One region of the Brevibacillus composti genome, then DNA from elsewhere that is predicted to be linked to it. Evidence: predicted binding sites of a transcription regulator. Region 1 holds the regulator's gene; the other holds the start of a gene.

What was found. The regulator LexA, encoded in region 1, represses DNA repair genes until DNA is damaged. The targets are predictions, from matches to a motif close to CGAACATATGTTCG.
Region 2: a site for LexA is predicted at 4,510-4,523, ahead of uvrB (excinuclease ABC subunit UvrB). Genes of this name have one in related genera too.

What each region holds. Positions count from the first base shown of each region.
Region 1 is NZ_CP066308.1:2,019,474-2,030,275, reverse strand. Features, by position in the region: gene JD108_RS10490 (DUF896 domain-containing protein) at 23-226, opposite strand; gene yneA (cell division suppressor protein YneA) at 339-695, opposite strand; gene lexA (transcriptional repressor LexA) at 853-1,476, shown strand; gene JD108_RS10475 (DUF456 domain-containing protein) at 1,544-2,032, opposite strand; gene JD108_RS10470 (DUF4269 domain-containing protein) at 2,185-2,793, shown strand; gene JD108_RS10465 (DUF2500 domain-containing protein) at 3,335-3,706, shown strand; gene ltrA (group II intron reverse transcriptase/maturase) at 3,831-5,093, opposite strand; gene glnA (type I glutamate--ammonia ligase) at 5,696-7,030, opposite strand; gene JD108_RS10450 (MerR family transcriptional regulator) at 7,062-7,472, opposite strand; gene JD108_RS10445 (methionine gamma-lyase family protein) at 7,697-8,995, opposite strand; gene hflX (GTPase HflX) at 9,003-10,295, opposite strand; gene JD108_RS10435 (AAA family ATPase) at 10,317-10,802, opposite strand, start outside.
Region 2 is NZ_CP066308.1:3,961,336-3,972,137, forward strand. Features, by position in the region: gene uvrA (excinuclease ABC subunit UvrA) at 1-2,447, opposite strand, end outside; gene uvrB (excinuclease ABC subunit UvrB) at 2,462-4,438, opposite strand; gene JD108_RS19870 (flagellar hook assembly protein FlgD) at 4,615-5,307, shown strand; gene JD108_RS19875 (IS1182 family transposase) at 5,322-7,037, opposite strand; gene JD108_RS19880 (YcdB/YcdC domain-containing protein) at 7,324-9,009, opposite strand; gene JD108_RS19885 (PDZ domain-containing protein) at 9,241-10,509, opposite strand; gene JD108_RS19890 (S41 family peptidase) at 10,631-10,802, opposite strand, start outside.

The DNA of each region.
Region 1 (10,802 bases):
TTTTTATGTGAATGCGGCTCTCTTAGTGTTTGGGTTTGCCGTTGTTCTCCTCTAGGTCTTCAACATAACGAATCGAATCCAGATTGGAGCACAGCGACAGTTTCACGGCATCAATATATTTCTGACGCAGCACTTTTTGCTCCTGCTTCTCTTCATCCGTCAATCCGGTTTCACGGGATTTTTTGGCCAGTTCATTGATCCGTTTGATTTCTGTGTCTGATACCAAAGCCGATTCCCCTCGCTTTCAATGAATGCCGTTTTATTATACCATAACGCGGATGGGAAGCAAGGAGGCGGCGGAAAGCCACAGCCGTCGCAGCAGGCGGCCAAAGCCCGAGTCAGGGCTGAAGCGGAATCTCGATGGTCTGTCCCGGATGAATGATCGCCCCGTCCAGCTTGTTCCACTTCTGAATTTGATAGACCAGATCGCGCACGTCTTTGGTGGAGTCACCCTGGTATGCGACCGCAATCGTCCACAGACTGTCTCCCGGCTGGACAGTCACCTCCACGACAGGCTGCACCTCTTGTACCGCATGTTGATCATTTTCCTCTGACGCAAACACTAGTTCGGTCAATGTATAAAAAAAGAGAGTGAAGGCAGCGAAGAACAGAATGGCTTGTCCTCGCGTAATTCCCCAGCGTACTTTTCGGACCGGCTGTTTCGCAAATCGATTCGTCATCGTTCTTGTGCTCATAATTTCATCCCCCTGCAAACGTACGTTCTATCATCTTGTTCTCATCATAATGCGAACATTTGTTCATGTCAAGAAAAAAGTCGAACTTATGTTTGTCGAACGCAAGATCCCATGGTATAATATAGAAAACATGTTCGAGAAAATAGAGGTGTGGTCTATGTCCAAACTATCAAATAGACAGCAAGCCATTATCGATTTCATTCGCAAAGAAGTGCGGGACAAGGGTTATCCCCCTTCCGTTCGCGAGATTGGCGAAGCTGTCGGACTTGCTTCCAGTTCTACTGTGCACGGTCATCTTGCCCGGCTGGAGAAAAAGGGATTGATTCGCCGAGATCCTACCAAGCCGCGTGCGATTGAGCTGTTGCGAGAAGAAGAGCGGTTCCAGGATGACTTTGACGTCTCCGTCGTTCGCGTGCCGGTGATCGGTAAAGTTACCGCCGGCCAGCCCATTACGGCCGTGGAGCAGGTCGAGGAATACTTCCCCCTCCCGGACAGCATCGTAACATCGGACAAGGTGTACATGCTCCGCGTCTCCGGCGACAGCATGATCGAAGCCGGCATCCTCGACGGGGATTACGTCATCGTCCGCCAGCAAAGCGTGGCCAATAACGGAGACATCGTCGTCGCCATGACAGAGGAAGACGAAGCGACCGTGAAGCGATTCTTCAAAGAGAAACATCACTTCCGCCTGCAGCCGGAAAACTCAACGATGGAACCGATTATTCTGGATTCGGTGACCATTCTGGGGAAAGTGATTGGTGTCTACCGTCTCATTCATTAAGAAAAGGAACGAAAAAAGGCGTCCGAGTGCATGCTCGTGACGCCTTTTTATGCGATTGGACACTGACTTAGAACGCGGCGATAAAAAACCAGATGATCATGACAACCTGCAAGACCACCTTGACCACGGCGCTCCCGAGAAAACCGACGAGCGATCCCACTCCGGCCTTCACCGCTCGCTCCAATGGCTGCTTCTGGAGCAGCAGCTCGACCAGGACGACGAGGACGAATGGCATGATCAGCATGCCAAACGGCGGAAACACAAAGATGCCGAGAAAGATCCCCAGAGCCGCGGCCCATGAAGACGCCTTCGAGCCCCCGTACCTCTTGACAAAATACATATTCGTCAACAAATCGGCGCCGTACAGCAGAATGCTTAATACCGCCATGCCCCACCAAAAGGAAGCCGGCAATCCGGAGCCCGGGTCTGCGACAAAGAAGTGGTACAGCAGAAATCCGCCCCACAGCAAAAGCGTGTCAGGCAGTACAGGCAAAAAGATTCCCGCGATACTGAGCACAAAGAGAATGATGATGACCAACCACAGCAAAATATCCATTCCGTTGACACTCCCTTCTGTATAGGGTATACGATAAGGGACAACTTTTGTTTCTCTCTTGGCAGGAACTTTTCTATCAGTATTGCCCTGTGCGCCCTCTCCATAGCAGCGGAGCCGCACATTACGACGATAAAGAAAGGGGCCAGCTCGCGATGTATCCGATCTTTCCGCGACTCGAAGGCGATTTTCTCGATCCCCTCTATCTGAAAACGGGTACGCCCCGACAGCAGGACGCCTGGCAGGCGATTGACAGCCTCGGCATTTTCCACACGCTGCGAGAGTTTCAGCCGGTACTGGCCGGGACGATCCCTCTGGCGATCGATCTGGCGGAAAGCGATTTGGACGTGGTTTGTTATGCCGAGGATCTGGACCGGTTTGACCAAGCGATCTGCCTCCATTACGGCGATTTGGATGGGTTCGAGCACGGCCGCACGCTTGTCAGAAGCGTTCCGACCAGCATTGCTTCTTATTGGTACCGCGGTTTCTGCTTTGAGTGTTTTGCCCAGCCCATCCCGGCGACCCGCCAACAGGCCTATCGCCATCTGATCATCGAAGCCAGGCTGCTCCGGTTGGCCGGCCCCTCCGCCGCCCGGGAGATTCATCGGCTCAAGCAAGCGGGCTGGAAGACCGAACCGGCTTTTGCCCACTACTTCGGCATCTCGGGGAGAGACCCTTATCAGGCTTTGCTGGAGCTGGAGGCCTGCACGGATGCGGAATTGCTGGAGTTGATCCGGAATCGGAGCGGACAGCGCAACGATTAAGATGGGCCAAAGACATAATCGGCTGCGCAGTGGACGATCAATCGGCAACTCCATGGGCAAACCATCAGCTACGCAGATGGACCATCCAACAAAATAAAAAAGAGGGTAGGAGTCTCCCCCTTCCCCCATCCTCCTGCCTGTATCCGGCGGCCCCGTTTTCTCCCATCAGCGCGTGGACTTCGCCTTGTTTGATCTGGATGGATACGCCTTTCAGCGCCTTCACGCCTGAAAACGCTTTACAAATGTTGTTCATTTGCAGAATGCAGGGCTGATCCAACATGCATGCAGCTCCCTTCATCGAGGATAGTTCCGATTATAAGTTGCCGAATGATTGAAGGACATGGACATATTTCGGAAAATTCGATGAATTATTTCGGCTTTCGGTCTTTTCCGGACAGCAAAAAACCCCGGTATCAACGGAATCGGGGGGAATCTCGTGGCTTCTATATGCGGGCTGGCCTGGCTCGCTCCCGCATATTGAAACGAGACCCAGGCTGTAACCGTATTATTACTATCAGCAACATTCGAGGTGATTCGATTTATGATTAATGTCGGCTATGACCCCTTTCATGTTGGTCCGCCCTGGTGGTTTTTGGTGATCGCTGGACTGATTCTCACGATGATCTTGATTGCCATCATAAAGGGTATAGCGAATTGGATGAAAAACAACGCTTCTCCCATCCTCTCCGTTCCCGCAAAGGTGATCGCCAAACGAACAAGAACAAGCGGGGGTTCCGGGAATTCGAGCGTCTCTACGCACTATTACCTCACTTTTCAATTGGAAAACGGCGAGAGACAGGAGTTTCATGTTTCAGGCAGAGAATACGGACTCCTGATTGAAAACGACACGGGCGTATTGACTTACCAGGGAACCCGGTATAAAAAATTCGAGAGAAAGCCCGACATGACTTAGGCTGTGTCAGTAACATGCGCTCTCCTCAATCCCCCGGCGCGCATGTGTTCCATCGAGTAGGAGGGGGTGACTAACCCCCGTCCTCTCACACCACCGTACGTACCGTCCGGTATACGGCGGTTCATCAAGCTTGACGAAGTTTGAAATATCGCTGTACCAAACTCAACAGCCCTTGTTGTTGCCAGTAGGCGACGCCAAGGGCTTTGTGCATATGCGGAGTTTTCGTTGTCCGCCATGCCCCCTTGCGGGTGTTTGCAATTTCCAGTGCTTTATTATGGGAGAGACCTAGCGAACGAAGTTCGCGATATCGCGTTCGAACTCGTTTCCATTGCGTCCACAGACAGAGCCGGAGCCTTCGGCGAATCCATTCCTCTATTCGCAACAGGTGCTTTTTCGCCTCGGCCAACGCAAAATACCCAATCCATCCCATAAGGTATTGGTTGAGTTTCCGGATTCTCTCCTGCATGGAAATGCTCCAATGAGGGTTAGTCAGTTGACGAATCCGTTCTTTCAACCGGGTAATCGATTTGGGATGTAGCCGTATTCGCGCCTCTTTTCCTGGAACAAAACTAAATCCAAGAAACTTTCGCTTGTACGGCTGATCCACCGCACTTTTCTGTTGATTTACCTTGAGTTTAAGTACCCTGGTCAGGTATCGCTCCACACTCTCCTTTACCCGTTGCCCCGCGCGTTTCGTGCGTACATAGATATTGCAATCGTCCGCATAACGGCAGAAACGGTGCCCCCTCTTTTCCAACTCCTTATCCAAGTCATCCAGTAGAATATTGGCCAAGAGCGGACTTAAAGGGCCACCTTGCGGTGTGCCCTCCTCCGTTGTGACGCACACCCCGTTGACCATCACCCCGGATTGCAGGTAAGCACGGATCAGTTTCAGGAGACGCTTGTCCTTCACCTTCCGTGCTACACGACTCATCAAGATGTCGTGGTTCACTCGATCAAAGAACTTCTCCAAGTCGATGTCGACCACGTACCGGTATCCTTCCTCAATGAACTGCTTCGCCTTTCGCACGGCGTCGTGGGCACGACGTCCTGGGCGAAAACCGAAACTGGAGTTGGAGAAATCCGAGTCAAAGACGGGAGTCAATACTTGCAGGATAGCCTGCTGGATCAGGCGATCCACCACAGTAGGGATACCTAGTAGCCGCACTCCTCCGTCAGGTTTCGGGATTTCGACCCTGCGGACAGGAGATGGTCTATAAGTTCCCGCCTCGATCTGCGACCGAATGGTCGCCCAGTGCTCGCGAAGGTAGTCGCGCAGTTGTTCGGTTGTAACACCGTCGATTCCCGGAGCGCCCTTGTTGCCTTCGACCCGTTTGAGGGCAGCCGTGAGGTTCTCCCGTGACAGAACCTTCTCCAGCAGATCCATAACGATACTCCTCTCTCCGCACACATGTCACCAGTCTTGCCGTACAATGCTCAGCCCTTCTCTGTACCCTCGGGGCTTCACCCCTGCTATCCAGAGGAAGTTCCAAACTGGATTTCTGCTTCGCTGCATCGTATCGAAAGGAGTTGGGAACATGTGTTGACTTGATGTTCAGCCCTTCCCCACCGGGTGTCCCCGATTGGGTACTATGGCCTCTGCTGACTTCTGCATGTTCAGCGCCTCCTCACGGAGGCGGTTGCCAACAGCAGTAGGCATTCCATGCAGACCTCCCCGGGTAAGAGCGGTAACTTTCATCCCATGTACCTGCCCGATATACTGCTATACCCCTTGGCTGTATAGGGCTTTACCTTGTTGCGCAGGCTCACCCGAGTACAGCAGCCTCGAATCGGGTTTGTGTACCTCAGGTCGGGACTTTGCCGCCGGCTTCCTTCAGATTCCGCCTCACGGCGGACACCCTTGCCTTGAGCTAACGGTTGGTACAGCCAACCCCCGTTCAGGACTTTCACCCTATAGCTACCGCCCATGCCGGGCGCACGCAAAAAAAGCCCTCGCACCAATCGGTGCAAGGGCTCTTTTTTGACTGATTAATAGGTCTTCATATACTGCGTGCGCTCCCACTCATGTACGCGGGTGCGGAACATATCCCATTCGATTTCCTTGGCGTCCACGAAGTGCATCATGGCATGCTCGCCCAGGGCGTCGCACATAACCGGATCGGCTTTCAGGCATTCGATCGCCTCTTTCAGCGTAGCCGGCAAGCTGGAGATGCCTGCTTCTTCGCGCTCGGCTTCGTTCATGATGTAGATGTTGCGATCGACCGCCGGCGGTACTTGCAGCTTGTTTTTGATCCCGTCGAGACCTGCGCGCAGCATCACGGCCAAGGCCAGATACGGGTTGGCAGCCGGGTCTGGATTGCGCACTTCGATCCGGGTGCTCATGCCGCGGGAAGCCGGGATGCGGACGAGCGGTGAACGGTTTTTCGCCGACCATGCTACATAGCAAGGCGCTTCATAGCCGGGAACCAGACGCTTGTAGGAGTTCACCAAAGGATTGGTGATGGCGGTAAAGCCGCGCGCGTGCTTCAGAATGCCCGCCAGGTATTGCTTGGCGATTTCGCTCAGGCCGAGTTCGTCTGCCTCGTCATAGAACGCATTTTTATTGCCAATGAAGAGAGATTGGTGGGTATGCATACCGGAGCCGGCCACACCGTACAGCGGTTTTGGCATGAAAGTGGCGTGCAGCCCGTGTTTCCGTGCGATTGTCTTGACCACCAGTTTAAACGTGAGAATCTGATCAGCCGCCTCGATGGCGTCTGCGTACTTGAAGTCCACCTCGTGCTGTCCGGGAGCTGTTTCATGGTGAGATGCTTCCACCTCGAAGCCCATCCGCTCCAGCGTCAGAACGATGTCGCGCCGGCAGTTTTCGCCCAGATCAAGCGGTGCGAAGTCGAAGTAGCCGCCATGGTCGTTCAGATCGAGTGTCGGCTCGCCATTCTCGCCCAGTTTGAACAGGAAAAACTCCGGTTCCGGTCCGACGTTGAAGTTCGTGAAGCCCAATTCTTCTGCTTCCTTCAGAGCCCGTTTCAGGATGTAGCGGGGATCTCCTTCGAAAGGCGTGCCGTCTGGATTGTAGATGTCGCAGATCAGACGCGCAACATTTCCATGTTCATTTCCCCAAGGAAAGATCACCCATGTGTCCAAATCCGGCACCAGATACATGTCGGATTCCTCGATGCGTACGAAACCTTCAATGGAAGATCCGTCAAACATCATCTTGTTGTCCAGTGCCTTGGGCAGCTGGGAAACGGGGATTTCGACGTTTTTGATGGTTCCCAACAGGTCTGTGAACTGCAGTCGAATGTAGTTGACATTCTCTTCCTGGGCTAAACGAAAGATGTCTTCTTTGGTGTACTTGCTCACGAATCTCTCCTCCTATATACTCTGGGATGTATCAGTGGAAGAAGCGGGATAGCTCCCCACGTATTAACGCAGTCTCGCCTTGGCGATTTGCGTTGGTAAAGAAGATTTGCTGCTTGAGGAGCTGGTGGAGTTCCTGTTCGGTCAGTTCTTTTCGTTTGGCCTCCGATTTGGCAGTAATCTCCGTCTTTTCCGGGGCCGGCTCCTGCAACTGAAGCACTTGCTTAATTCCGGCGATGTTCAATCCTTTTTCGATCAATGCCTTGACTTCAAGCAAGCGGTCTACGTCATTAAAGGAAAAGAGTCGCTGCTTACCTTCTGTTCGTGCAGGCTGAATCAATCCATTTTGTTCATAGTAGCGAATCTGCCGAGCCGTCAGGTCCGTCAGCTTCATCACGATACCAATGGGAAACAGCGCCATGTTCCGACGAAGGTCATCACTCACGACTTGTCCCTCCTTTGAAAACTTCCTCGCTTTGTATTGTATGATTCTCCAATTTATCTGTCAACGCATGTTAGAAAAGTTTACACAAAATATTTTTGAAAAAAAGCATCTCGCGCAACAACTGGCACAAGATGCTTTTTTGTTTGCTAAGCGGCCACCGTTTGGCCGTTCTCTCGGACGGAGACGGTGCACCGCTCGATTGCTTGCATCGGCCTCGGTCCTCGCTACTGCCTTTCGTTCGTAGCAGAAGGCGCGGGAAGCTCCAGCAATCCCTTTTCCAAAAGCCCGTCCAGCGCGGTCAGAATCCCCACTTTTACATGGGAATAGGTCAATCCCCCCTGGACAAAGCCGAGATAAGGGGGGCGTATCGGCCCGTCTGCCGAGAACTCGATGCTGGCGCCCTGAATAAACGTCCCCGCTGCCATGATGACCGGATCGGCGTAGCCGGGCATCTCGCTTGGCTGCGGCGTGACATGGGAATCCACCGGCGCGCTTTTTTGAATGCCCTGGCAGAAAGCGATCAGCCGCTCGGCGGAGCCGAATTCGACGGATTGGATCAGATCGGTCCGCGGATCATTCCACAGCGGATTGGTGCGAAAGCCCAGCCGCTCCAGCAGGGCGGAGGAAAAGACCGCTCCTTTCAGGGCCTCGCCGACGACGTGCGGCGCGAGGAAGAAGCCCTGATACATCTCCAGCAGCGAGTACAGCGAAGCGCCGCCTTCCGCGCCTATTCCCGGGGCCGCCATGCGGTACGACGCTTGTTTGACGTACTCCTTTTTGCCGACGATGTAGCCGCCCGTCTTCACCAGACCGCCGCCCGGATTTTTGATCAGCGAGCCCGCCATGATGTCCGCACCGACCTGCAGCGGTTCCCGCTCTTCGGTAAATTCTCCGTAGCAGTTGTCCACAAAGACGATCAGCCCGGGATTGATTTCCTTCACAAAGCGGATCATTTCCTCCAGCTTGGCGATCGTAAAGGATGGACGGTCGGCGTAGCCCCGCGAACGCTGAATCCCGATCATTTTGGTCTTCGGCGTAATCATCGCCGCCACCTGCGGGAAATCGATCTCTCCCGCTTCGGTCAGCGGAACGTAGCTGTAGCCGATGCCGTACTCTTTGAGCGAGCCCTGTCCCTCGCCGCGCACTCCGACGACCTCTTCCAGCGTGTCGTAAGGCTTGCCGGTGATGTACAGCAAGTCGTCGCCGGGACGTAGCAGGCCAAACAGGCAGATCGCGATGGCGTGGGTGCCGGAGATGATCTGCGGACGGACCAGCGCATCCTCCCCGCCAAAGACATCGGCGTAAATTGATTCCAGCGTGGCCCGGCCGCTGTCATCATAGCCGTAGCCCGTCGAGGGGGCGAAGTGAAATTCATTTACCTGATGCTTCTGAAACGAACGAAGCACCTTCAATTGATTAAAGTCAACCAGGGCAGCAATCTCTTGATGCCGCCCTGCGATCATCTGTTCTACTTCCTGTACGATGGGGCGCAGCCGCTCCCCGTGTGCAAATAACGAAAACATCTTTCTCTTACCAACTCTCTTCTACAGTCTCTGGTCTCTCCAGGAGAAACGGAGCGATTCTGCCGTAGATCGGATGATCCCGGTTGACGCGGACAGAAATCCGGTAGGTGGATTTTTCTTCGTCAAACTCTTGCTCCATTTCCACGCCTTCCCGGTGCAAAAGCGACAAAATATCGCCGCGCTCCGCCGGAACAATCAAGGTGTACCGGTCAAAGGAGGCATATACATAGCGTTCGATCCGCTTCAACAGCTCCGCGCGGTCCTCCTCGCGCAAAGCCGAGATGACGATCGAGTCCTCGGCAGGGGGCAGGTATGTCCCGGGCAAGATCATGTCTGCTTTGTTGTAGACGACGAGCTGCGGGATCTCTTCCGCTTTCAGCTCGCGCAGGATGCGATGCACCACTTCCATATGGATCTCCAGGTCGGGATGATGGCCGTCGACCACGTGCAGGATCAGGTCGGCTTCCTTCACGCCCTCCAGTGTGGAGCGGAAAGCGGCAACCAGCGATGTCGGCAGGTCCTGGATAAAGCCGACGGTATCCGTGAGCAGAACCTCTATGCCGCTGGGCAATGTCAGTTGGCGGGTCGTCGGGTCGAGCGTCGCAAACAGCTTATCTTCCTGCAGGGTTTCCGCGGCGGTCAGTTCATTGAGCAGCGTAGACTTGCCTGCGTTGGTATACCCGACCAGCGCCACTTGAAAGACGTTGTTTTTCTTCCGTCTCTCCCGGTGCAGCTGACGGGTGCGCACCAGTTCCGCCAGTTGGGCCTTCAGCTCGCTGATCCGCCGGCGGATGTGACGGCGGTCGCTCTCCAGCTTGGTCTCCCCTGGACCGCGCGTACCGATCCCGCCGCCCAGACGGGAGAGCTGCTTGCCCTGTCCCGCCAGTCGCGGTAAGAGATAATTGTACTGGGCCAGCTCCACCTGGATCTTCCCTTCGCGGGAGTGGGCACGGCCCGCGAAGATATCCAGGATCAGCTGCGTCCGGTCGATTACCTTGCAGTCGAATACCTGGTCCAGATTGCGCGTCTGGCTGGGCGAGAGCTCATCGTTGAAGATGATCACATCCACATCCAGGTCATGCGCCCGCTGCGCGATCTCCTGGATTTTTCCGCTGCCCAGGTACCAGGCATTATCGATCCGCTCCCGGTTTTGCGTGATGACATCCAGGACCTCTACATCCGCTGTCCGTGCCAGCTCATGCAACTCCTCCATCGACAAGCGGGAGCGCTCGATATCTCGGTTATCCAAAAAACAGCCGACGAGGATGGCTGTTTCCTTCTGTTTTCTTCCATCGTTCACAGATCCACGCCCTTTCTTCCCCTAATCATACCACAGTTTGCTCCAGTCGCTACCGGCCGCTTTGGGAGACGGCCAGACGAAATCCTCCGGCAACAGGCTCATCACATCTTCCTTTGTCGGCTCGGCGACCGTCAACAAGCGAACGGCCTGCTTGCGAATGGCCTGTTCTATGGCATTGCGGACATACCGGGCATTGCTGAAATTGGCGTCCAGCATCTCCTGCCGCATCCGGCTGAGGTGCAGCCGCAGCCGATCCTTGGCGCCTGGGGACAGTTTGTATTCTTTCCCTTCCACCATCGTCTCCGCGATCTTGATCAAGTCGTCTACGGAGTAATCGGCGAATTGGAGCTGAATCGGAAAACGAGACGGCAAGCCGGGATTCAACTCCAGAAAGGCATCCATCTCGTCCGTATAGCCTGCTAAAATGCAGATAAAATCATTGCTGTAATCCTCCAGGGCTTTGGTGAGGCAATCGATGGCCTCTTTGCCGAAGTCCTTTTCTCCTCC
Region 2 (10,802 bases), 1.9 Mb from region 1:
AAGCCGACATCTACCAGCGTTTGCAGCTTCCGCTCGATTTTCGGGAGGTTGCGGAAGTATTCCAGCGAATCCTCGATGGTCATTTCCAATACATCGGCGATGCTCTTGCCTTTGTACTTCACTTCCAGCGTCTCCCGGTTGTAGCGTTTGCCATGGCAGACTTCACACGGGACGTAGACATCGGGCAGGAAGTGCATCTCGATCTTGATGATCCCGTCCCCGCTGCAAGCTTCACAGCGGCCCCCTTTTACGTTGAAGCTGAAGCGGCCTTTTTTGTAGCCGCGCACCTTGGCTTCATTCGTGGAGGCAAACAGGTCGCGGATGTCGTCGAAGACGCCGGTATAGGTAGCCGGATTGGAGCGAGGCGTGCGCCCAATCGGTGACTGGTCGATGTCGATGACCTTGTCCAAATGCTCCAGACCGGTAATGCGGCGGTGCTCACCCGGCTTCGCTTTGGCCCGGTTCAGCTCGCGGGCCAGTGTTTTATACAGAATTTCATTGATCAGCGTACTTTTCCCGGAACCGGACACACCGGTAACGGCGACGAACAGCCCCAGCGGGATTTTGACCGTCACGTTTTTCAGGTTGTTTTCTCGGGCCCCTTCGATGGTCAGCCATTTGCCATTGGGCTGACGGCGCTCCATCGGCACCGGGATAAACTTGCGCCCGCTCAGGTAGGCCCCGGTCAGGGAGTCGGGATTCTCCATCACTTCTTGAGGCGTGCCGGCAGCCATGATCCGCCCGCCGTGGATGCCCGCACCCGGCCCGATGTCGATGATGTAGTCACAGGCCATCATCGTATCTTCGTCGTGCTCGACGACAATCAAAGTATTGCCCAGCTTGGTCATATGCTCCAGCGTCTTGATCAGGCGGGCATTGTCCCGCTGGTGCAGTCCGATGCTGGGTTCGTCCAGGATGTAGAGGACACCCATCAGACTGGAGCCGATCTGCGTCGCCAGACGAATCCGCTGCGCCTCGCCGCCGGAGAGCGTCCCGGCCGCCCGGCTCAGCGTCAGGTAATCCAGCCCGACATCGATCAGGAAATTGAGGCGGGCCTTGATTTCCTTGACGATCAGATTGGCGATTTTCGCTTCTTTTTCCGACAGCTCCAGCGAGTCAACGAATTGGAACGCTTCGGTAATGGAGAGATCGGTCAACTCGGAGATGCTGCGGTCGCCGACCTTCACCGCCAGGCTTTCCTGGCGCAGGCGATGCCCTTTGCAGACCGGGCAAGGCTTCTGGCTCATGAAGCCCTCGATCTGCTCCCGGATGTAATCCGAGCTGGTCTCCAAATGACGGCGCTGCAGGTTGGGGATCACCCCTTCGAAAGGAACGGTTGCCTCTCGCACCTGCCCAAACTCATTTTCGTAGCGGAACTGGATCTTTTCACCCTGGCTGCCGAACATGAGGATTTGCTTGTGCTCATCGGACAGCTCCTCATAGGGGATGTCCATCCGAATCCCAAAGTGACGGCAGGCAGACTCCAGCAGCTGCTGGTAGTACGTAGAGGACTTCGGCTCCCACGCTCCGATCGCTCCGTCATTCAATGTCTTGGTAATGTCGGGGACGACCATGTCGGGGTCGACCTCCAGCTTGACGCCAAGGCCGTCACACTCCGGGCAGGCGCCAAACGGACTGTTAAAAGAGAAGATCCGCGGCTCCAGTTCGCCGATGGAAAAGCCGCAGACCGGGCAGGCATGCTTTTCGCTGAACAAGAGCTCCTCATGCTCCATCACGTCCACGATGACTTTCCCGTCAGCCAGACGCAGCGCTGTTTCCAGGGAGTCGGCGAGACGAGGCTGCACTTCCGGCTTGACCACGATGCGGTCCACGACGACTTCGATGCTGTGTTTTTTATTCTTCTCCAGCTTGATCTCCTCGGAGAGATCGCGCACCTCTCCGTTTACCCGCACCCGGACAAAGCCTTGCTTGCGGATGTCCTCCAGGAGCTTCACATGCTCCCCTTTGCGCCCTTTCACCATCGGCGCCAGGATCTGCAGACGGGTGCGCTCCGGGTATTCCATCACGCGGTCCACCATCTGCTCGATGGTCTGGGATTGAATCTCGATCCCGTGCTGCGGACAGAACGCTCTGCCGACGCGCGCGTAGAGGAGGCGCAAATAGTCGTAAATTTCCGTGACCGTCCCGACGGTCGAACGCGGGTTGCGGCTGGTCGTCTTTTGGTCGATGGAGATCGCCGGGGAAAGCCCCTCAATCGAGTCTACGTCCGGCTTGTCCATCTGCCCGAGAAACTGGCGGGCGTAAGCGGAGAGAGACTCGACGTATCGGCGCTGTCCCTCGGCGTAAATCGTGTCAAATGCAAGCGATGATTTGCCCGAACCCGACAACCCCGTCAGCACGACAAACTTGTCGCGCGGAATGACGACGTCGATGTTTTTCAGGTTGTGAGCACGGGCCCCTTTTACGACAATATGTTCCAATGGCATGAGTTTACCTCTCCTTAGAGCTCTGCCTTCAGCTCAAGAATCAAGTCACGCAATTCCGCCGCGCGCTCGAACATCAGGTTGCGCGCCGCTTCCTTCATCTCTTCCTCCATCCGCTCGATGACGAGCAGACGGTCCTTCTTCGGCATCTTCTTAAACTCGGCATGCGGCAGGTAGTCGGCTTTCTCCTCCGCGACCCTGGTCGCTTCGATGACTTCGCGAACGGCCTTTTTGATCGTCTGCGGCGTGATGCCGTGCTTCTCGTTGTATTCGATCTGGATCGCCCGGCGGCGTTCGGTCTCGCGAATCGCCGCCTGCATCGAATCCGTGATTTTATCGGCGTACATGATGACGCGTCCCTCGGAATTCCGCGCCGCGCGCCCAATCGTCTGAATCAGGGAACGCTCATTGCGCAGGAAGCCCTCTTTGTCCGCATCGAGAATGGCGACCAAAGACACCTCCGGCAAATCGAGGCCTTCCCGCAGCAGGTTGATCCCGACCAGCACGTCGAATTCGCCTAGGCGCAGGGAGCGAAGTATCTGCATCCGTTCAATCGTCTTGATGTCGGAGTGGAGATAGCGGACCTTGATGCCGATCTCCTTCAGATAGTCGGTCAAGTCTTCTGACATTTTTTTGGTCAGCGTCGTCACCAGCACCCGCTCGTCCTTGGCGATGGTCGCTTGAATCTCGCCGATCAGATCGTCAATTTGACCCTTGATCGGGCGTACCGTAACGGTCGGGTCCACCAATCCGGTCGGACGGATGACCTGCTGCACCACCTCGGGGCAATGCTCCAGCTCGTAAGGACCCGGCGTGGCGGAGATGTAGATCGCCTGCTTGATCTTGGCCTCGAATTCCTGGAAGGTGAGCGGCCGGTTGTCCCGCGCCGAGGGCAGACGGAAGCCGTGCTCCACCAGCACGTCTTTGCGGGCCTTGTCTCCGTTGTACATGGCCCGCACCTGCGGCAGGGTCATATGGGACTCGTCGACGATGAGCAGGAAGTCATCCGGGAAATAATCGATAAGCGTATACGGCGCATGTCCTGCAGGCAAGCCGGTCAGATGGCGGGAGTAGTTCTCAATCCCGGAGCAGAAGCCCATCTCCATCATCATCTCAATATCGTAACGGGTGCGCTGCTCCAGACGCTGCGCTTCCAGCAGCTTGCCGGCATCCCGCAATTCGGCTAGCCTCTCCTCCAGCTCGCGCTCAATATTTTGAACGGCGCGCTTCATTTTCTCTTCCCGGGTCACATAGTGGGAAGCCGGGAAGATCGCCACATGGTCGCGCTCGCCTAATATTTCTCCGGTCAGGACATCAATGGATGTAATCCGCTCGATCTCATCACCGAAAAACTCGACGCGTATGGCGTGTTCACTCTGAGACGCGGGAAAAATCTCCACCACATCTCCCCGCACGCGAAACGTGCCGCGCGTAAAGTTGATGTCATTGCGGTCGTACTGGATGTCCACCAGGCGGTGCAGGATTTCGTCCCGTCCCTTTTCCATCCCGACCCGCAGCGACAGCAGAAGCTCGCGGTACTCCTCGGGAGAACCCAAGCCGTATATGCAAGACACCGAAGCGACGATGATGACGTCACGCCGCTCGAACAACGCACTGGTGGCAGAGTGGCGCAGCTTGTCGATTTCGTCGTTGATGCTCGCATCTTTTTCAATATACGTATCCGAGTGGGGAATGTACGCTTCCGGTTGATAGTAGTCGTAGTAGCTGACGAAGTATTCCACCGCGTTGTTCGGGAAAAACTCCTTGAACTCGGCACACAGCTGGGCGGCAAGTGTCTTGTTGTGGGCCATCACCAGCGTCGGCTTATTGACCTTGGCGATCACCTGGGCGGCCGTAAAGGTCTTCCCCGTGCCCGTCGCCCCGAGCAGTGTCTGGTGCCGCTTCCCTGCGAGTACACCCTCCACCAGTCCGGCAATGGCGGTCGGCTGGTCCCCGGACGGCTGAAACTCCGATACCAATTCAAAACGGTCCATTCCCTCGTTCATCTCCTTGTACCTTCTCATTTCCATTATAACACAATCATTCAAAAAATAAGCCGGAAATTCGAACAAATGTTTGTCTTTATTTCCCGGAGCCTTTTGCCGATACCTGTTAAAGAAGCGGCTTTTTCGTCAGATTGACGGACCCGTCCAAGACAGGGAGGTTCACCATGTCCGATACGCGCGTAAATAACAATGCCTATATACAGCCTCACCTCAGCTACAAGGGGAAAAAGGAGTTTAGCACCGAGCTGGATCAAAACGCATTCATGAAGCTGATGCTGGAGCAATTGAAGCAGCAGGATCCGCTCTCGCCGATGGACAACTCCCAATTCCTGCAGCAGACCAGCATGATGACCATGGTGGAAAAAATAACGAAGATGGCCAGCCTGATGGAGCAATCCAACAACAGCATGCTGACCCTGCGCGAGTATGAGAGCCTGGTCGGCCGAACCGCTACCTATGATTTGCAGACAAAGGACGAGCTGACCGGCGAAGTCAGCCACCAGAAAAAATCGGGCGTGATCGAAGCGGTCTATCTCGACCAGGGAAAAATCTATTTCCGCATCCAGGGCGAGGCCACGCCGATCCCACGCGATTGGATTGAGGGCCTGGAGTCCAAGGGCTTGTCCGGCAACAATCTGGACAGCAGCCTGAAGTACGCGCAGATGATCGGCTACGGGATTACCTACACCGAAACCGCCACACAGCCGGACGGCTCGCAGTCGACGAGCGAATCGAGCGGCGTGATTCAAGCCGTCAGCATGAGAAACGGATTGGTTGAATTCGTCCTCGGCGACGGCAAAAAAGTAAAGCTGAATCAGATCGTCGGCTACGAAGCGCAAGCAAGCACGTTTTCATAAGGCAAGAACAGACGTTAGTACGCAGAGAAGGGGGCTGTCCAATAAGTCCCCAAAATAAAAAGTTGGGCGGAAAAACGTAATGTTTTCCGTCCAACTTTTTTGTGCGGCTGCTTTTGCAGGAAAGTAGCGAGGCGGATGCCTGCCACTTTCAATAGATTGTGGGCCAATGCCACAATCCCAAACTCGACGTGAACCTTGTCCAGCCCCCGTAAGGAGAACCGTCGGAACGACCGGTTGCCCTTGAGGTGACCGAACACGCTTTCTACCTCCACTTTACGCCGAGCATAGATCGCGGACTTCTCGTCATCCTCAAGGGCTCTTTTGGCCTTTGCCTTTAACTCTTCCCATATCGTGTTCCAGTGTACCTGGCGATTCCCTTTTGCTTTGGTGCACGAGAGCTTGAGCGGGCAATCGCTACAATCCTCACATTCATAGATCTTGAAGCTTTGCTCCAGGCCAGAAGCGTTTTTTTTCGTCTGGTATTTCTTAAAGCGAACGTATCGACCATTCGGGCAAACAAAGCGATCATCCTGCTCTTCATACGTCCAGTTGGAAGCGTGCCGGATGTCCTTCTGGTATCGTCGGGTTTTCTCCTTCAAATAGTTGCCGTAGGGTATGAGAAACTCAAATCGCGGCTGTTTTTCTTCGCCCATCGCATACAAGTAGTTTTCCTCGCTGCCATAGCCAGCGTCGGCAATCACGGTTTTGGGCATCGGCAACGAAGACGCCGCCAATCGCTCCATATGCGGAATAAAGCATCGTGTATCCGTAGGACGCTGATGGATGCTGTAGAACAAAACAAACTGGTTTTCCGTGGCCATTTGCACATTGTAGCCTGGCTTCAGTTGGCCATTTTTCATGTGATCTTCCTTCATGCGCATAAACGTGGCGTCCGGATCGGTTTTCGAGTAGCTGTTGCGATCGCCAAAGCAGGCTTTCTGCTGCTCATACTTGGCGAAGCGAGGAAGGAAATCCTTCCGAATCTGTTTCAGCGGCCTCTTCAAGGCACTGCGCGCTTTGCGCAAGGCTTTCCGCTCTTCGCTGCCGCTGGTCTGCGTGAGCTGTTCGGTTAAGCCTTCGACTCTTTCCTCCAGCACGGCCGCTGCTTCTTCGAGCTTGGCAGGGAGCTCTTCCGGGTCTGCCGCTGCATATTCGCCAGCTTCTTGCTGCGTGAGCGTATGAATATGCGCAAGGGTGGCCTGCACCTTTTCCTTGAGCTTTTCCTCGAAGCGAAGCGTGGATTTTTTCCACACAAAAGAGTACTTGTTCGCATCGGCTTCAATCTTTGTGCCATCCAAAAAGTACTGCTCCATCGAAATGTAGTTGTCCGCGATGAGCTTGCGGATCATCGTTTCAAACAGTTCGTCCATGAACGCTTTCATGCGCACGCCGCGAAAATCGTTCAAGGTACGGAAGTCAGGCTGCTGCATCGCCGCCAGCCACATGGCCGGGAGGTTCTCACGCAACAGCTTTTCAATACCGCGGCAGGAATAAACCTTTTGTGAGTAGCCGTAAAGGATCACCTTAAGCATCATTTTGGGATGGTAGGAACTGCGGCCTCCGCCCGTGTAATGAGCAAACAACTGCTGATCCGGAATGGCTTCGATCATTTCATCAATGACACGAGCCACATGATGGGTGGGAACATACATCTCCAAATCCAGAATCATCTGAGCCTGCTTGTTGTCGTACGGTTTGAAGGTAGGGGCAAGATGTCGCGTGGGCATCATTTTTTCTTCCACATCCTGTAGAGGAAGAGCCAGTTGCATGGTATAATCATGATTAGTAGTCGTCCGATTACGCAAGAAAATCGTCCTTTCTTGAATTGGTAGTGTGGTAACTTCCATTTTACAAGAAAAGACGGTTTTTTTGTGCTTATTTTTTACATTCAACAAAAACGGGGCGCCCAGAAGTCAGTTTATGCTGACTTTCTGGACAGCCCCCTTTTTTGTTTCGGATCCCCTCTATTTTTCCGTTGTGATTTTCATCTAAGGAATACATCCGCTCTCGCCTTGCTTACTCCTCGGTGATGACTTTTCCTGTCAAGGCATCCACGTACACCGTCGTGTCTACCTTGGATTCCACACCGCAGAAGCAATGCTGTTTCGTCTGGCGGAAGGAGAGGTCGTACGCCAGTTTCCATTCTGCTTCCTTCTCCGCATCCGCTTGCGTCTTTACATAGGCGAGCTCCAGGGGATATGCCTTCAGCAATGCGGCCAGAGCGGCCTGTTCGGAGATCGCCTTTCCGCGCTCCGGATATACGGCATCCTCTGCCGATGCCCGGCTTAGCGACAGGATCGAGCCATTCAGCGGATTCACCTGCACGACAAATGCTCCCTGCTGCTTGCTTTGCCCCTTCTGATAGACAGGAACACCTTCACGGAGAGGATCGGCTACCCAGATGCTGAATTCTTCGTCCCCTTCATCCTTCAGCCGGAACTCATGCGAACCTGTCGGGAGCAGGCGCTCCATCCAGGAGACCGCCGTTTTCAAGTCCCTTTCCTTATCGGTTGGTTTGCGCGGATCTGTACCGTCGTGCCGACTCATTCTGACCAGTTGTCCGGTCTGTTCATCCACCTCGACCAGCACGTGAAGCTTTTGATCGCTTTTCACATCCTCGGGAAACTGGCCGAGGCTGTATACCTTCTCCTCATCCTTCTGCTCTTTGCCAAAGACGCCCCAAATATACAAGCGGGTCTGCGTCTGCTCATCCGCGTAGGAAATGAGCGGCAGCTTATCCAGCTCTGCGCCGGTGATTTCCTTGGCGAAGGCTTTGACTGAGTCTTCCCTTTTTAACGAAGCGTACGTTGCCTTTCCCGTCACGGAGACGGTTTGTCCCTGCTGCGCAGCGTTCGCCAGCGGTTTTCCGCTCATGGCATCTAGGGCGCCGCCCGTATGAGGCCCCTTGACAACTCCGCCTTTGAGGGCGTACACCAATTGGGCCGTTGGCTGCTTGGCGCTGTCAGACTCCGCCTCTGCGCCCGCTTTCTCATCCAGGAGATAGACCAACTCAAGCGGCTTGCTGTCGGCATAGCGCTGAGCGGCAGTAGCCTCCGACATCACGCGCTGCGCAGATGGCATGCCCTGCGGATCGAGGGTCTCGTACATCGCGCCGTTATGCGTCCGGTACCCGATGACGCGCCCAGTCCCGTCAACTGTGACAAAACAGTCGTAAGGATCAGTGAGAGCGACCTGATTATGCTTGCGTACAAAGCGGACGGTCGCCTTGCCTTCCTCATGGGAGACGCTTCCCGCTGTATAGAATTTGCCATGGGGATGCAGGTTTTGCAAAAAGGCGGCGGCTTTCTCCTTTGCGCTTTCATCCGTCAGCTTCCACGCTTGCGTCTGATCCGGCGCTTTCGGCTGCAGATCCAGCACCAGCAATTGTCCATTTTGCGGATCAAAAATGGCCCTGCTGACGGCTTCGTCCGCTCCATTCGTCTTGAGCACAAAAGAGACGCTGTCCCCGCTGACACCAGGTCCGTCCACGGGCCCCTGGTACACTGCCGTGCTGTTCTGCAATTCAGGCAATAGCTTTGCCAATTGCTGAATTCCCTTGGATATCGTCGCCGGAACCGGCATCATCGCGATTTGCTCCTCGGCAGCCACAGCCAGATGAGAATGGATCGGGACGGAAAATAGGCTAGCTGTCGCTACGACTCCTGCACATAAGCGCAAGGCGTGTTTTTTGTATGCCTTCATGGTGAATAATTCCTCCTTTTTCTACTCGTCTAATAGACGATGGGGGGTGCCTTTGCGTTACGCACCACACCGTTAACAATTATAAAGAATTCTAACTATTTCTAACTGTTTCGACACCGCTCTCTCCTATTTCGGACGAGGGCCGCACCGCCCCTGGGATTGGAAAAAGAAAAAGCCCCGCCGAGTCAAGGTCGGCAGAGCCTTCTACAATAGGGAATCGATCCTTCGCGATCAGGCACCCAGATTCAGCTTTTCCAGTTTCTCTTTCACCAGCTGCATGACACTCGCCTGCCGCATATCGACGAACACCCGCGTCGTCGCATCCGGTACGACGATTATCCCCAGCTGATGATGATTGCCCGCATAGACGGCGCACTGGACGAATTTCAGCTCGCCTTCCAGCGTCAGCACTTCCATTTTGCAAAAGGCCGGGTTGGCCTGCAGGGCGGGATACAAGTCTTCTTTGTTGCGCACGGCCTGGCCATTCACCCGGACGATGACCTCGCCGATTCGGACGCCCATCTCCTCCGCGGGCGTGCCGGGCAGCACCGCCATCACTTTTACTCCGCGCGAAGACTGGATAAAAGCCGGGGCCTTTTGCCTTTCCTGCCATTCGCCCAGCCAGAACAAGCCTTCGTGGCCAATCAGCGCAAACAGCGCAGCCAGCAGAATGAGCGGCGGCCACCATACAGCCAGAGCAGTCAGGCCGAGCAGCAGGAGGGCGTAAAAAGTCAATTGTCTGGAAATATGCCCCGCCTTGCGAGCGGGAATCTCCGTCTGCGTCAACGCCGAAAAGCCTGTGACCGAAGGGAGGAGCAAGAGACCATAGGCAGCCGCTTCGGTGCCAAAGAACGGCCAGCCCGCATACAGCTCTCCGCCAAATGCTCCCGCTTCCACGGGCACGAACAGCGCCAGCGGCGTCACCCAGAAAGAATGGAGCAGATACGCTCCGACGATCCGTCCCCGCTGTCCCTCCACGAACATCGGCGACGCATCCCTTCCCCGGTTCCAGCGCACCAAAAACGCTTCGATCAGATGCATCACCGCTACAAGACCGAGCAGCGGCAGCGGCTTTGCCTGGATAAACAGGCTCCATAGCGATCCGATGCCGGGAGTGTGCGTCAAGTCGGGCAACAGCTTCGCCGCCGCGTGAAACAGCGTCAGCAAACCGGCCGCGTAAGCAAAACAGAGGTAGCGCAGTCGGATGAGTGCCAGGATGGCGGCCAATCCCCAGAGCAGCCACAAATCCTGGAGCTGAATCACAATCCCCAGAGCGGCAGCCAATACAGAGATCAACAAGCCGCCGACGATGCCCATGCCCAGGGAGCGGACCGTCTGCTCCAGCGGATGTTGAATGCGAACGGCAAAGAGCTGTCTTTCCAGCAGCATCTGGCGCCGATAGTGCAAGTAAATAAACAGCAGAAACAGGTAAAATACGGGGTTCAGAAAGAAACGGCCAAACCCGGAGAGAACCGCCCCTATATCGCTTTCTATCGCCATCTGTTTCACCTCGTCTGTGAACAGCTTCTGTATCGTCCGAGAAAAAAGAAACCACGGCCATATCGAGCCGTGGTAACCACTTCTACGGAGAGCAGGCAATTCCCTGCCTTTCGCTCCTGGATTATTTTGCTTTTGCCTGCTGGGCCACGACCTCAAGCGCTTTTTGCAGCTGGAGATCATTTTCCGGTTTGCGCATCTCTTCGCGCAGGCTGTCTTCCATCGCAGTCCGCGTCGCCTGATCTACTTTTCCGGTTGCCGGCAGGTTATGCGCGGCCTGGAACTTCTTGACGGCC